DNA from 2 places in the Rhizobium pantanalense genome. Region 1 is predicted to be linked to the other one. Evidence: riboswitches for the same ligand, from Rfam matches in the RefSeq annotation. Region 1 holds a riboswitch; the other holds the start of a gene.
The links. Region 1 has a riboswitch for cobalamin ahead of PH558_RS15995 (aromatic ring-hydroxylating oxygenase subunit alpha). Riboswitches for the same ligand answer to the same signal wherever they lie in the genome.

Region 1 (7,928 bases):
GATCATGGCGACGCAGCGCCCCTCGGTCGATGTCATCACCGGCACGATCAAGGCGAACTTCCCGACCCGCATCTCCTTCCAGGTGACCTCGAAGATCGACAGCCGCACGATCCTCGGCGAGCAGGGTGCCGAACAGCTCCTCGGCCAGGGCGACATGCTGCATATGGCCGGCGGCGGCCGCATTTCCCGTGTCCATGGCCCCTTCGTTTCCGATGAGGAAGTCGAGAAGGTCGTGGCGCACCTGAAGCTGCAGGGCCGTCCGGAATATCTCGACACGGTTACCGCCGACGAGGATGAGGAAGACGAGGAAGAAGATACGGCTGTCTTCGACAAGGGCGCGATCGCCTCGGAAGACGGGGACGATCTCTACGAACAGGCGATCAAGGTGGTCATGCGCGACAAGAAGTGCTCGACCTCCTACATCCAGCGCCGCCTCGGCATCGGCTACAACCGCGCCGCCTCGCTCGTCGAGCGCATGGAAAAGGACGGTCTGGTCGGCCCCGCCAACCACGTCGGCAAACGCGAGATCATCTCCGGTAACCGCAATGGCGGCGGCAATTCGGGCCAGGACGATTTCGATTGATCCAGCTGGGGGGCGACGCTGGCCGCGGTCGTCGCGGAGAGTGCGCACCCCCTCTGTCGCTTTCGCGACATCTCCCCACACGGGGAGAGATCGTTGGGAGTTTGCCGCCTGCCCTTGTTAAGATAGAAACTTCGATTTCAACAGACGCGATATCAGCTTGAGGCGAAAGAGCGCTGCAAACTACCAATCTCCCCCCGTGTGGGGGAGATGTCGCGAAAGCGACAGAGGGGGTATCAGACGCGCGGCATACTTAAAGCTAACCTCTCTTCATACGGAGCGCATCAAACCCGCTCAAGCTTGACATGCGGCAGCGGCGGCAATTCGACGTGGATAATCTGATTTCGCTGAACACAGCCGCCCTGCACGACAATGCCCATGATCCCCGCCTTGCGGACCAACCCGCCATCGGCATCCTTGTCGAGTACAGCGTGCAGCAAGCCCTTCTGAAAATTATCGATCTGCTTGCAGGGATTGCGCAGGCCCGTGACCTCGATGATCGCTTCCGCGCCGATATGCAGGCGTGTCCCCTGGGGCAGCGAGAGCAGGTCGATCCCTCGGGTCGCAATGTTCTCGCCCATGTCACCCGGCGAAACGGAAAAACCCTTTTCAGTAAGCTCGTCGAACAGCTCCTCCTGAATGAGGTGCACTTGGCGCAGGTTGGGTTGGGTCGGATCGATCGCGACGCGTGAGCGATGCTTCACCGTCACCCCCATATGCGCGTCGCCCTCCACGCCGAGCCCGGTCAGCAGTTGAATGTAATCTTTGGTCTGCTTGCTGAACTCATGCACGCCGCTGCTGCTGACCGAAGTCACATATATTCGCTTGTCGCCCATGCCGAACCCTTCCATAAACGATCTGAATCTTTATAAATTGGTATATACCAATTTCAAGGCGACAGATTTGTGATGGAAGAGAAAAATCGACAGGGCGAAGGCGCAAAAGTTGCTGGAGGCTGGGCGAGCGTTGCCGCGGAACTCCGACGCGCTATCGACAAGGGCAGTTATGCTCCGGGTAGTCGCCTGCCGAGCGAGCGGGCCCTGTCCGAACAATTCGGCGTCTCCAGGGTGACGATGCGGCGTGCGATCGCAGAACTGGAAGGGGAGGGACTATTACGCGTGGCGCGCGGCAGCGGTGCCTATGTCCGCGCCGATATGCCCGTTCGTTTCCAACTGGGCGGCAAGGTGCGGTTCAGCAAGGATCTGACTGCGACGGATGCGAACCTCACGCGCAAGGTTTTCTCGGTGAAGGAGGGTCCGGCATCCGCCGATATCGCCTCAAGGCTGAATTTGCGGCCGGGCGAGGCAGTGCTGAACATGTGCCTGGTCGCCAATGCCGACGCGCTTCCCGTCTCCGTCGTCATGCGCAGCTGCTCGGCAAAGCGCTTCCCCCGCCTGGCGGAGAAGTTCGCCGCAATGGGCTCGTTCACGGCAGCCCTGAGGGAGTATGGCGTGACGGACTATTGGCGCCGCTCCACCGACATCACCGCGCGCATGCCGACTGAAGTCGAAGCCCGCCTGCTGCAGCAATCGCGCCTCGTACCAGTGCTTGCCTATGCCGGCGAGGACATTGATGCCGATGGTATGGTCATTTCCTGCCAGATCGGCTGCTTCGCTTCCGAGCGGGTCGTCGTGACAGTCTAAACCTCAGACCTTAAGGACCTTGCCAGGATTCATGATCCCCGCCGGATCGAAAGCCGTCTTGATCCGGCGCATCAGGTCGATCTCGATATCGGAGCGGATCGAAGCCAATTCATCGCGCTTCAGCTGGCCGATGCCGTGCTCGGCTGAGATCGAACCGCCATGCCGCAGCACCAGACCATGCACGATCTTGTTGATCTCGCGCCAGCGGCCGATGAACTCGGTCTTGTCGGCGCCGACGGGTTGCGAGATGTTGTAGTGGATATTGCCGTCGCCCATATGGCCGAAGGCGCAGACGCGTGCGCCCGGCATGGCAGCGATAACCGCCTTTTCGGCTTCCGCCATGAATTGCGGGATTTGCGCGACCGGCACGGAAACATCGTGCTTGATCGAGCCACCTTCCGGTTTCTGGGCGTCTGACATGCTCTCGCGCATATGCCAGATGGCCTTCTGCTGTGCTTCCGAGCTGGCGATGGTTGCATCCTGGACGAGACCGTCTTCGTAGCCCTTTTCCAGCAGTGTCGTCATCATCCGCTCGGCCGTTTCGGCCGAATCCGAGGTGGAGATGTCGATCAGCACATACCAGGGATGCACCGTCTCCAGCGGGTCGCGCACGCCCGGAATATGTCGCGTGGTGAATTCGACGCCGATGCGCGGCATCAGCTCGAAGCCGGTCAGCGCCGTGCCGCAGAGGCGGGAGGCATTCTTGAACAGGGTCAGCGCATCATCGACCGATTGCAGGCCGGCAAAGGCGACCTGATGGCCGAGTGGCTGTGGAAAGAGTTTTAGCACCGCGCCGGTGATGACGCCGAGCGTGCCTTCCGCGCCGATGAAGAGATCGCGCAGATCGTAGCCGGTATTGTCCTTCTTCAGGCGGCGCAATCCGTTCCAGATCTCGCCCGTGGGCAGCACGACTTCGAGGCCGAGGCAGAGCTGGCGCATATTGCCATAGGCAAGAACCGCCGTACCGCCGGCATTGGTGGAAAGATTGCCGGCAATACGGCAGGAGCCTTCGGAACCAAGCGAAAGCGGAAACATGCGGCCATGCTCGGCCGCTGCCTTGTGAACATCCGCCAGAATGCAGCCGCCGTCGACGATCATGGTATTGCTGACCGGATCGATATCGCGCACGCGGCTCATGCGCTCCAGCGACAGGATGATGTCCGAGCAGCCCTCGCGCGGCGTCTGGCCGCCAACAAGGCCGGTATTGCCGGTCTGCGGAACGATAGCCGTCCCGGTCTCACTGGCAAGCTTGAGGATCGCCGAAACCTCTTCCACCGAGCCGGGCTTCAGCAGCATGGGCGAGGCGCCGTGATAGAGTCCGCGGTTTTCCACCAGATGCGGCGCAATTTCCGCAGGGTCCCGCACGGCATGTTTTTCGCCGACGATGGCGGCGAAGCGATCGAGAAGGTCGGAAGAGGGGGCGGAGCTGCTCATGGCGTGTCCTTTGCCTGATGATGTCGGGCTGATTTATTCTCTGGGCGCGGCGGCGCGGCGCAGCCGGTCGTTGATGGCCTCCCCGAGGCCCTCGTCGGGAATATGCGAAAAGGCGATCGTGGCCGCACCGGTGGCATCGGCGCGCTTCATGAAGTCGAAGAGGTTTGCGGCGGCTTCGGAAAGATCGCCGGCAGCGCTCAGATCCAGCACGGCAATAGCCTTTTCGATGCCCGGAATATCTGGCGTCCCGAAGCGGATCAGCGCTTCGTTCGGGGAAACCTCAGTCGCGTCGAGCCGCACGGCTGCACCCGGTGCATAATGCGAAGCCATCATCCCCGGTGCCTCGATGGCAGCGGAAGCCTTCTTCTTGCGCTTCAGCGCCTTGCCGGCCACACGCTCGATCTCGCTTGCCGCCAGCCCGCCGGGCCGCAGCAGGCGCATCTCGCCATCCTCGACCTTGACGATGGTCGACTCCACGCCGACGACCGAGGCGCCGGCATCGAGGATGAGCGTGATCCGTTCCCCGAGATCGTCACTTACGTGATCGGCGCTGGTGGCACTGATCTTGCCCGAAGTATTGGCACTCGGCGCGGCAAGCGGACGGCCGAAGGCGCGGATCAGCTCGCCTGCAAAGCCTTGCGGCACGCGGATGCCGACCGTGTCGAGCCCGGCGGTTGCCAGCGGATGGATGCCGCTGTCGGGTCTCAGCGGCAGCACCAGCGTCAGCGGGCCGGGCCAGAAGGCTTCCGCCAATTTACGGGAGATGGGGTCGAAGACCGCATAGCGTTCGGCCATGGCGAGATCGCTCATATGGCAGATCAGCGGATTGAAGCGCGGCCGCCCCTTCGTCTCGTAGATCCGGGTAATGGCGGCAGGATTGGTGGCATCGGCGGCAAGGCCGTAGACCGTCTCCGTCGGCAGCCCGATCGGCAGACCCTCGGCGAGAGTCGCTGTCGCCACTTCTATTGCCGTTTGCGGATGTTCGAGAATGTCTATGTGTCGAGCCATGGCCTGCCTGCTTGCAGTTCAGGCCGTTTCTTATGCCCTTCGAGTCTTCGGATCAATCGTCAAAGCTGGCGAATGATATCGCGAAGCTGCTCGTTGCGCGCGCCGAGGAGAAGAACATTGCGGATGGCGATCTGCGGGTCGTGGGTGTGGAACAGCACGCCATTACCTCTGACGTCGCGGTTGATCGTCAGCTTCTTGTCTTCGGCTTGCCTGTCCGGATGGATCGCGACCGCGAAATACATTCGCGAATATTTGAGGCTGATGTCCTCGAAGAAATTCTCTTCCTGGCCGATCCGAGCAAAGAAGTTGGCGATGTAGAAGGCCCAGTTCACCTGCTCATATTGAGCGAATTGCGTCCTCGCGGCAGTGACATGGCAATAGCCGAGATGCGGCGTGTCCTTCAGCGTGTGGTGAAAGATGAGCTTCGGAAAGCGGATGGACTTGTGAAAGCTGTTGAGCCGGTCATGGGTCTTTTCGCCGGCATCCCTGAGCTTCTGTGCCGTGCGCACAGCCACCTGCTCGTGGGTAAGGTATTCCCGCTCTTCCGGCAGCCAGTGTAGTCTGTTGCGGTTGATGCGGCCGGTGCGCAGGAATTCTGTGTATCCCGTCGTCGATACCGCTGGCGCCGGTTCGGGCTCGGCGGGCTTCCCAGCGTCGAAATATCTGAGTTTGGCCATGCCGGATCTCGCTATAAAACTCTTCGGAGGACATGATGGATTACGGAGCTTGAGCCGAGCTTAATCGCGCCTGAGCGAAAACTCTCGCTACCGACTCTGCAGGCGCTTTCCGCCACGCACTTATTCTCCTGAATAGCGGCCGTTCGCGGGCTTGTCGCAATCAGAATAAAGCGTCATTGGCAGAATGCAAATGCGATGCTCAGGCCACCTCTCGCGCGGGCGAGTAAATGATTGAATCACCTTCCAATATTCTCACGACATGCAACCGTCCAGACGTCCCGTATCGCCTGTCGTCAATTTCGGAGCCGATGTCGCATTGCAGCGCAGCGGCTGGCGGAGCCGGGAGCTATGATGCCATCAATCTCAAGGTGCCGTCTGCTAGGGAGACGGAGAATTGGGAAGCCGGTCAAAATCCGGCGCTGCCCCCGCAACGGTGGTGGAGTGAGGCATGGCGGATAAAGCCACTGGGTCGGATCGACCTGGGAAGGTGCCATGGGGCTCTGGAAACAGCGCCGCTCCAGAGCCCGGAAACCAGCCTTGGGCACATAGGTTTACTGACCGCGGCGGGTGGTCGGGACATTGCTTTTGGCCGCTCCCAATCGGCCGCGCATGTCCTTTGCCCGCCTCCTGGTACTGCTAAGGATAGGCAAATGGACATCGGCAGCAAAGTTCTGCGGCAACTGAAGAACCACCGGACGGGTTTCAGCCTTGAGCAACCGTTCTACACCGATCCGGATTACTTCAAGCTCGATATGGAGACGATCTACTATCGCGACTGGCTGTTCATCGGCCATGATTGCGAAGTGCCGCGCGCGGGCAATTATTTCACCGTCCAGATCGGCGATTATCCCGTCGTGATCGTTCGCGGCCGCGATCAGGTCATCCGCGCCTTCCACAATAGCTGTCGCCATCGCGGCTCGCGTGTCTGCACCACTGAGCGCGGCTCCTCGGCAAAGCTCGTCTGCCCCTATCACCAGTGGACCTACGAGCTCGACGGCTCGCTGCTCTTCGCCCGCCAGATGGCGGAGGATTTCGACAAGAGCCAATATTCGCTGAAGCCGGTTCACTGCGAAAGCGTCGGCGGCTACATCTTCATCTGCCTCGCGCAGAACGTTCCCGATTTCGCCCCGGTTCGCGCCACGATCGAGCCCTACATGGCACCGCACCGCATCAGCGAAGCCAAGGTCGCCTTCCAGAGCACCATCATCGAAAAGGGCAACTGGAAGCTCGTCTGGGAAAATAACCGCGAATGCTACCATTGCGCGGCCAATCACCCCGAGCTTTGCCGCACCTTCCCGGAAGCGCCGACCGTCACCGGCGTGCAAGGCGCGATGAATGACCCCGTCATCGCCGAACACTGGCAGCGCTGCGAAGCCGCCGGCCTGCCGAGCGAGTTCAAGATCTCGCCGGATGGCCAGTTCCGCGCCGCGCGCATGCCGCTGATCGAAGGGGCCGAAAGCTACACCATGTCGGGCCAGAACGCCGTCAGGCGGCCGCTCTCATCCGACGTGACGATCAACGGCATCGGCACCATGCTGCTGTTCCACTATCCGACGACGTGGAACCACATGCTCGGCGACCACGCGATTTCCTTCCGTGTCCTGCCGATCAGCGCCGAGGAAACCGCCGTGACCACGAAGTGGCTCGTCCATAAGGATGCCGTCGAAGGTGTCGACTATAATCTGGAAGAGCTGACCCACGTCTGGACCGAAACCAACGATCAGGACCGCCGCATCGTCGAGGAAAATGCCTTCGGCATCCGCTCGCCGGCCTATGAGCCCGGTCCCTATTCGGAAATCCACGAAGGTGGCGTCATGCAGTTCGTCGAATGGTACACGACGTTCATGATCAACCGGCTGCAGGGCGACCAAGCCAAGCTGTCGGCGGTTGCCTGAGCATGAACATGACCGTCTCCCTTCCGCATCGCCACCTCGATCAGATGCAGCCCTGGAATGACAGGCAGCATGTGCTCGAATGCCTCTCGGCAACGCCCGAAGCGCCCGACGTGATGACCTTCACGTTCCGCTCCGACAAGGACAACTGGTTCCGCTATCTGCCGGGCCAGTTCGTGACGCTGGAGCTGCCGACGGCTCCGGAGCCGGTCATGCGCACCTATACGCTGTCGTCGACGCCGTCGCGGCCCTTCTCGGTCGCCGTGACGGTGAAGGCGCAGAAGGACAGCATCGGCACGCGCTGGATGTTCGAGAACCTGAAGCCGGGCATGCGCATCAAGGCGTTCGGCCCGCTCGGCGACTTCAGCCATATCCGTCATCCCGGCGAGAAATACCTCTTCATCTCTGCCGGCTCCGGCATCACGCCGATGATGTCGATGACGCGCTACATGTCCGATATCGCACCGCTGTCTGATATCACCTTCGTCAACTGCTCGCGCGGCCCGGCCGATATCATTTTCCGCTCGGAGCTCGAATATCTCGCGCGCTTCATGCCGAACCTCAATCTCGGCTTCATCGTCGAAGGCTGCGGCCGGACGGATCTCTGGTCGGGGTTGAAGGGCCGCATCGACAAGGCGAAGATCGGTTTGCTGGCGCCGGATTTCATGGATCGGACGATCTTCTGCTGCGGCCC
Region 2 (7,928 bases), on a different contig from region 1:
GCGCCAGTGGCGGTCGAGGTTCAGTCCGATGCGCGCAGACTCCGTGCCCGCAAGCTCGAACAGCGCGTCGGCTGCTTCCATCGCGATATCGGCAGTAATCGTCTGGGCCGCCGCAACGGAAAGTGCGGCGTCGATAACATGATCTTCGGTGAGATTGATCTGTGCGGCATCGATCTTGCCGCCGGCGCGCTCCACCATCGCCGTTGCCGCCTCGATGCGGATGGCAATCTCGCCGATCCTTGTCACGATCAGCGGATCGTTGGCGGCTCGCTCATCCCCGTTGCCTTCCCCTGAGTGAGAGCGGGTCCGCACGAATTCCATCGTCGCCGCCAGCGTGGAGCGGGCAATGCCGAGATTTATGCCGGCGCCGGTGAGTTGGTTCACACTATCGATCACTGTGGGCTCAGCCAGCTTTTCTCGGTGCAGAAGAAGGGCGTCAGCATTGAGATAGACGTTATGCAATATGATCGTGCCGTTTCCGGAGGTGCGCTGACCAAAGCCATCCCAGTCGTCGATGATCTGGATACCCTCAGTATTTCTGGACACGATAGCGGCGATTAGCCCCTTGCGTTTGTCGGTCGTGAATAGCGCAATCCAGTCCGAAAACAGAATGCTGGCGGAAGGCTGGCTCCGTCCGCTGAGGCGGAAGCCGAGCCCGTCCGCTGTCAGATGCCAGGGATGCTGGTCGGTGCCGCTTGCACCGGATTGGGAAAAGATGCCGCCGAAACGATCGCCGATAATGGCGCGGTCGAAAAGGGATGCCCGTTGGTCCTCGCCGCCCCCAATTCTCACCGCTTCCAGCACATGAAAATGCGTTTGCAATATCTGTGCTATGGAAGGGTCGGCCTCGGCAAGGATCGCAACGACCTCGGCGAGAACGCAGTTCGAAATGTCGATACCGCCATGTTCCGAAGGAACGGAAATCCCTAGCAGGCCTGACTGCGACAGGGCGTCGATCTCGTCATAGGGCAGGATGCGATTGATATCACGATCGCTTGCATGTTGAGCGAAGCCGGCGGCGAGCGAACGTGAGATGTCGAGCGCTTCCTCTTCGCTCTGGACGCGATGGGCGGGCGGCCTGACACGTTCGTGCAACTGCGAAACAGTCCCCATTTACCACTCCTCGGCCAGCGCCAAGTCGGTTTCTCAGGCGCAGCAAATCCCTGCGATCTTAATTTCGATAGATGGAGTGCACAACGGATTTTCCTGGCGCATTCATGTTGCGCCCTCGGGCACGATAGGCGCCGACCACGAAAATTTTAAGCGAACGGCCTGATATAATGCGTTGAGGATGGCGGGTTGCGAGCCCTCTTCTCTGCGGCCAACGAATAGCGAAAGCTGCTTCATAAGCTGATCCTAGAGCTTGGAATTGCTTTCCCTTTTTGCCGGTCAACGCAGGTGCCGGATACAAAGGGGGTGTCCGGTCGTCCGCCGTTTCTGTACCGCAGCTTGGTCGACCCTATTCCGTCCGGACAAGAAAGCACTTGCTAGCGGAGCGTTTTCGCGCTTTCATATACGACTAAATAAGTAGACAATGGCAATAATTCTGCTGCCTGATGGCTTTTGACGAAGTAATCATGTGGCGGCTGATTGCAGGCATCTGGTGTTGGATCAGAGTTGGACCTGCCTGTCGCATCTTTCATTTTGGAAGGGTCCTGATTGAAGAAGCGCGACGCGTATTGAGAACGGAAGCGGCTTTCGTGCGTTCTGTCGGCCGCAGTTCCAAGGTTGCCGAGGCCCGGATATCGGCTCTGTGTTTCCGGACCTGTGAAGTCAGCAAGCCCAAGAAAGGCATGATCGACCACCTCTCGCCCCAGGAGTTGATATGACGGTTCAGGGATTCTTTTCCGCCAGGACGAACGCGACGGCGCGGCCTTATGCGATGCCCCGCATTGCCGTGATCGGGCGCGGTTTTTCCGGCATGATGATGGCGATCGCCCTGATGAAGACGGTTCGCTTTCCCTTCCATCTGCAGCTTTTCGATCCTAATTCCACCGTCAGCGGCGGACAGGCGCTCGCCTCCGGACATAGCAGTGAAATTCTCAACAGCCGTGTTCGCGATCTTTCCGTTTCCGCGGGAGATCCTGACGACTTCAATCAATGGCTTTGCGGCAATGCGCCTTTCCGCAGCGCCGTCCCCGCCGCCATACCCGGTTTTTTACAGATCTTCGTGCCGAAGAGCATTTTCAGCGACTACGTCTATCAGCGCTTTTCGGAAGCCTTCTCGTCACGGCGGGATGTGGCGGTGCAGGTCAGCAGCGAGACGGTCTTCGCGCTTCGGCGTGTTCGTGGCGGCCGGTTCGTAGTGGAAAGCGATGGCGCCGCCAATGCGCCTTTCGACATGGTGGTGCTGGCGACAGGCTATGGCATTAGCGATCACGAATTCCAGGCCAGCGATCTCGCGACCGTGCCGACGACGGTGCGGGCGCGTCGTCTCGTGTCGCGACCGCATACGATCCTGCTCGGAAGCGGCCTGCGCGTCGTCGATCGGCTGCTGCAGATGCGCGAGAACGGCTATACGGGACAGATCACCATCGTTTCGCGGCGAGGCTTTCTGCCGCAGAGCCACACGCGCAACAATGCTGACCCGGTTTTCCCTGCCGACGAGATGCCCGGCAAGCTCAGCGAGATCGTTCGCTTCGTCCGCAAGGCTTGCGGCGAGGCGGAGGCGAACGGCCAGAGCTGGCAATCCGTCATGAACGGCTTGCGCAAGCATGCGCGCTCGCTTTGGCGATCCCTGCCGGCGGGGCAGAAGCAGCAGTTCAACCGCCATTTGCGGGCGCTTTACGATAGCCATCGCAATCGGTTGCCCGAGGCGCTGCATGTGCGCCTCAATCAGGAGCTTGCCGAGGGCAATACACTGCTGCGGCGTGGTCATTTTATTCGCCGCACGCCCACCGGGCTGGTTTTGAAGCCGGCTGGTCGGCAGGAGACCGAGCAGCTCTACGCCGACGATGTAATCGACTGTCGGTGCCAGGCGCCGGATCTGAATGCACCCTTGCTGCGTAGCCTCATCGACGCCGGCCTCGCGGTGCCGGACGAGCTTGGCCTCGGTCTCGCCGTGGAGGCGACAGGCTCGCTCGAGGTCAACGGGCGCACGACAGAGGGGCTTTTTGCGATTGGTCCCCTGGGACTTGGAAGTCTCCCCGACATCGATCTGGTACCTGAGATCGTGACGCAAGCCTATGCGGCGGCAGAGAGCGTCGCGGAGCGTTTTCATCCTCAGTGCAAGGCGGTCTGACAGCCCTGCGGTTTCTTTCATTCTTGATCGCGATTGAGCGCCTCCGAACATGCATATCGCAGTTGCGGCTTCGAGCGGAGATAATGGCTTGTCATTTGTTATGTAATAACGTAACAAATGACTATTCAAGCCAAGGCTCCAGGACAAATGAAAGCGCATATGACATCGCCGTTGCCCGCATCCGCTTTCTATGACATGAATACCGCCGATGGTGCTGCTTTCGGATCGATCCGGATGGCGGCTGAAAAGGGAACACGGTGCGGATTACCCATCAGGGGCCAAAACCGTGGCTGCCCCCGCAACTGTAAGCGGAGAGCGCGTTCGCAATATGCCACTGGCGTCAAGCCGGGAAGGCGCGAACGAGTTGTGACCCGCGAGCCAGGAGACCTGCCATCGACGATATCAACCGCAACGGACGGGGTGTTCCGATGGAAAATCAGTGGTTGGGCGAGGGCGCCGCTGCGTCCGCTGGCCCTATCTTGACTGTGCCTCCGGCGAAATCTCCGGGAGGCATCTCATGGATAATACAAAAGAGGCGACGCACCGGATCACCGTGTGCACCAACTGCCGTCATGTCGGCAAACCCTGCCGGCCGGGCCTCGAGCTCTTGAAACATTTGCAGATGGCGATCTCCCAGGCTGGCGCCGCACTCGCGGATGATTTCAGCCTGGAAGGCAGTGTCTGCATGGCGGGCTGCGAACGGCCGTGCACGGTCGCTTTCCAGGCCACGGCGAAGGCGACGTACCTCTTCGGTGACATCGAGGATGCGGGCGATATCGGCGCGCTTGTCTCCTTCGCGAAGCTTTATCGGGATCGCCCCGATGGGCTGACCCGCGAAAACGAACGCCAGAGAGCACTGGCAGGCAAGACCCTCGCACGCATTCCCGCCGCCATCGTTTCAGCCGAACGACAGCTGGTCGTATTGCAATAGGAGCCGGATCATGTCCGAACGAAGCGCGCGACTGCAAGCAGACGGCATCAGCTGGGGTCCCCAGAAGGCAATGCCGATCATCAGCGGCATCACGCTATCAGTCGAGGCCGGCGCCCGGCTTGCGATCATCGGTCCGAACGGAGCCGGCAAGTCGACCTTGCTGCGCTGCCTCTATCGCGGCCTCAAGCCGCAACGAGGTTCGGTGCGTCTCGACGGCATCGATCTTTGGTCTATCGGTCCGCGGGAGGCGGCGCAGCGCATCGCCGTCGTGCCGCAGGAGACGCCAGGTGATTTTCCCTTCAGCGTGCGCGACGTGGTGTTGATGGGCCGTATCCCGCACCGCAAGGGCATGGCACGCTGGAGCGATCGCGACCATGACGTCACGACCAAGGCGCTCGCCCGCCTGGAACTGGAGTCTTTGGCACTGCGGCAATTCGCGTCGCTGTCGGGTGGCGAGAAGCAACGGACGCTGATCGCCCGTGCCTTGGCACAGGAACCGGAGCTCATCATCCTCGACGAACCCACAAATCACCTCGATATCCGACACCAGCTTGAGATTCTTGAGCTACTCAAGGGACTCGGCCCGACGGTCGTTACGACGCTGCACGATATCAATCTCGCTGCTGATTTTGCGACGCAGATCGCCGTAATGGATTGCGGGCGGCTCATGGGCCACGGCGAACCTGCCGAAGTCCTGACTGTGGCGCAGGTCTCGAGCGCTTTCAGGGTTGGTACGCGGCTGCATCGCACCGACGGCGGCCCGCAGCGATTTTCCTTTTCCCTTCGATAATACGATCATTGGAGTTATTCATGTTTTCTCGCATATCCCTGTCTGCGGCGGCCTTGCTTATCGGAAGCCTGTTTGCGGGCACGACATTCGCCGAGCCCGTCACCGTGCGCAGCTGCAATCGCGATGTAACCTTCGACAAAGCGCCGGAGCGGGCCGTTTCCAACGATGTCAACCTGACCGAGATGATGCTGGCGCTGAAGCTGCAGGACCGCATGGTCGGCTATACCGGCATTTCCGGCTGGAAGACGCTGGATGAGAAGCTGCGTGACGGCGTGAAGGAACTGCCGGAGCTGTCGCCGAAATATCCGAGCAAGGAGGTGCTGCTCGGCGCCAATGCGGATTTCTTCTTTGCCGGCTGGAACTACGGCATGAAGGTCGGCGGCGAGGTAACTCCGGAAACGCTCGCACCCTTCGGCATCAAGGTTTATGAGCTGACCGAATCCTGCATCTTCGTCATGCAGAAGAACAAGCCGACCATGGACGACATGTTCGTGGATCTCCTCAATCTCGGCAGGATCTTCCGCGTCGAGGACAAGGCGGAAGCGCTCGTCGCCGGCTATCGCAAGCAGCTTGCCGAGATCCAGGCGAGGATCGGTCATGTCGACAAGCCGACCAGCGTTTTCGTCTATGACTCCGGTGAGGAAAAGCCGTTCACATCGGGGCGTTTCGGCATTCCGACTGCCTTGATCGAGGCTGCCGGCGGCGTCAATGTGATGGACGACGTCGAGAAGAGCTGGACTGAAGTGTCCTGGGAGCCGGTCATCGAGAAGAACCCGGAAGTGATCGTCATCGTCGATTACGGCCAGGTGACCGCCGCCCAGAAGATCGCCTTTCTCAAGGGCAATCCGGCCTTCAAGAATATCGATGCCGTGAGGAATGACCGCTTCGTCGTGCTGCCTTATGTGGAGGCGACACCGGGGCCGCGCAACATCGAGGCCATCGCCACGCTGGCCAAAGCCTTTCATCCGAGCGCCATGTAATCGTCTACAATGCCGATCCGTCCAGTCGATCATGGGGCGGATCTCTTCCTCAAGATTCAAGCATGCGCCTCAATCTCTCCATTCTCATCTCCATGCTCGCCATAGGCTTCATTCTGTCGATCACCGCCGGTGTGTCGCTCGGTTCGGCATCCATTCCGTTCTCCACCGTCTGGTCGATCATCGGCAACAGACTGCACGTTGGTGCCTTTCCGGTCACCTGGTCCAGCGGGCAGGAAAGCATTGTCTGGGACGTCCGTTTCCCGCGTGTCGTTCTGGCGGCGCTCGTCGGGGCGGGGCTTGCCATCACCGGCGCCGTCCTGCAGGCGCTGACGCGAAATCCATTGGCGGACCCGCATCTCCTCGGCGTCTCCTCCGGGGCAGCATTCGGCGCCATTCTGGCGCTGTTGCACACCGGGCTGATCCTCGGCCTGTTGACGGTGCCGTTGTTCGCTTTTGCCGGCGCCTTGCTCGCAACCGCAGCCGTCGGGCTGACGACGCGGCTGACGCGCTCGCAATCGGCCGATCGGCTCGTTCTGTCGGGCGTGGCGGTTGCCTTCGTGTTCACGGCGCTTGGCAACCTCCTGATTTTTCTGGGCGATCCCAGAGCTGCCAACACGGTTGTCTTCTGGATGCTGGGCGGGTTAGGACTGGCACAATGGCAGCATCTTATCTATCCCGCCGGCATCCTGCTGCTCTGCCTCGCCTTGCTTCTCCCGAAGACGAGGGAGCTCAATGCACTTGCGATGGGCGATGAAACGGCCGTCACGCTTGGCATTGCCGTTGCACAGTTTCGCTTGCTATTCTTCGTTATCACGGCGCTGCTGACCGGCGTGATGGTCGCCTTTTCAGGCGCAATCGGTTTCGTCGGGTTGATGGTGCCGCATTTCGTGCGGCTAATCGTGGGCGGCGACAATGTGCGCGTGGTGCCGCTGAGCGCCGCTTTCGGCGCACTGACGTTGATCTGGGCTGATGTCGTCGCGCGCCTGGTGATGGCTCCGGAGGACATGCCGATCGGCGTGGTCACCGGGCTTGCCGGAGGCATCGCCTTCATCCTGATATTACGGAGCGGGCGCGCATAGATCGACCCATTGCCAAGGTGTTTTCGTGGCCTATTTCCGGGCGGGCGATGATCGCGCGACAGGTCGTCGTCAAGATGAGAGCGGGCGATATCCGGTTTTGAGCGAGAGTCCGGACAGGATAAGGGCATGGAATGCCTTCGTGTCGCCTTTCTTTGTCTTACAAGGCGTACGCGTAAAGACTATGGAATTCGCAATCCTACTATAGGATGACTCGGGCCTCCATTTTTGCGGCGATTTCGGTCATCCACTGCCTGCGACTTCATGTGCAACGAGGAGCTCTGCTTGCGCCCGCTGAAATCTCGTCTTTTTCTATTGTCCCTTTTGTTGATGGGATTGGGCGTTTTTACCGCCATCATCCCGCTGGCGGGGGCTGCCCTTGCGCAAGATCAGCAGCCGGTCCAAGCGTCGCAGCAAACGGACCAACAGCCCGGGCAGCTCGCCAATGGGCTGCTGGACGCAGCTGTCACCGACCTTGGCAAAGCGAAGAAGACTTATGCGTCGCTTCAGGACGCGGCGAAACAGGCAACATCGGATGACGAGGCGCTCGTGGCGCTGTCCGGCCAAGTCGACGAGCTCAACCGCACCACAGCTGCTATTTCCGCACGCCTGAAACCCCGTACCACCGAAATCGATGCACGCCTGACTCAACTCGGTGCTGCACCCAAGGAAGGCCAACCGCCTGAGGCTCCGATCGTCACGCAGGAGCGCGACCGGCTCAATGCCGAACGCTCCCAGATCAGCGCGGTCATCCTCGATGCCGATAATCTGACCACGGAGACCAATCGGCTTGCGATGCAGTTCATGGAGATGCGCCGAAGGCTGTTTGCCGAGACGCTATTCAAGCGGACGGAGGTTTCCACGGCGACATTCGACGATGCAGGGGCGGCTCTGGTCGATGAGGGCGTCA

Region 2: linked by a shared signal. The riboswitch ahead of PH558_RS04875 (DUF1636 family protein) and the one ahead of PH558_RS15995 (aromatic ring-hydroxylating oxygenase subunit alpha) in region 1 are both predicted to bind cobalamin.

What each region holds. Positions count from the first base shown of each region.
Region 1 is NZ_JAQJCH010000006.1:20,638-28,565, forward strand. It holds gene PH558_RS15965 (DNA translocase FtsK) at 1-583, shown strand, start outside; gene PH558_RS15970 (MOSC domain-containing protein) at 865-1,416, opposite strand; gene phnF (phosphonate metabolism transcriptional regulator PhnF) at 1,489-2,223, shown strand; gene PH558_RS15980 (FAD-binding oxidoreductase) at 2,227-3,657, opposite strand; gene PH558_RS15985 (L-threonylcarbamoyladenylate synthase) at 3,691-4,665, opposite strand; gene PH558_RS15990 (DUF6656 family protein) at 4,725-5,342, opposite strand; cobalamin riboswitch at 5,692-5,896, shown strand; gene PH558_RS15995 (aromatic ring-hydroxylating oxygenase subunit alpha) at 5,993-7,237, shown strand; gene PH558_RS16000 (FAD-binding oxidoreductase) at 7,240-7,928, shown strand, end outside.
Region 2 is NZ_JAQJCH010000001.1:1,019,614-1,027,541, forward strand. It holds gene PH558_RS04860 (SfnB family sulfur acquisition oxidoreductase) at 1-1,113, opposite strand, end outside; gene PH558_RS04865 (hypothetical protein) at 1,488-1,805, opposite strand; gene PH558_RS04870 (FAD/NAD(P)-binding protein) at 1,826-3,241, shown strand; cobalamin riboswitch at 3,434-3,650, shown strand; gene PH558_RS04875 (DUF1636 family protein) at 3,759-4,172, shown strand; gene PH558_RS04880 (ABC transporter ATP-binding protein) at 4,183-4,962, shown strand; gene PH558_RS04885 (ABC transporter substrate-binding protein) at 4,983-5,942, shown strand; gene PH558_RS04890 (FecCD family ABC transporter permease) at 6,005-7,021, shown strand; gene PH558_RS04895 (mechanosensitive ion channel family protein) at 7,304-7,928, shown strand, end outside.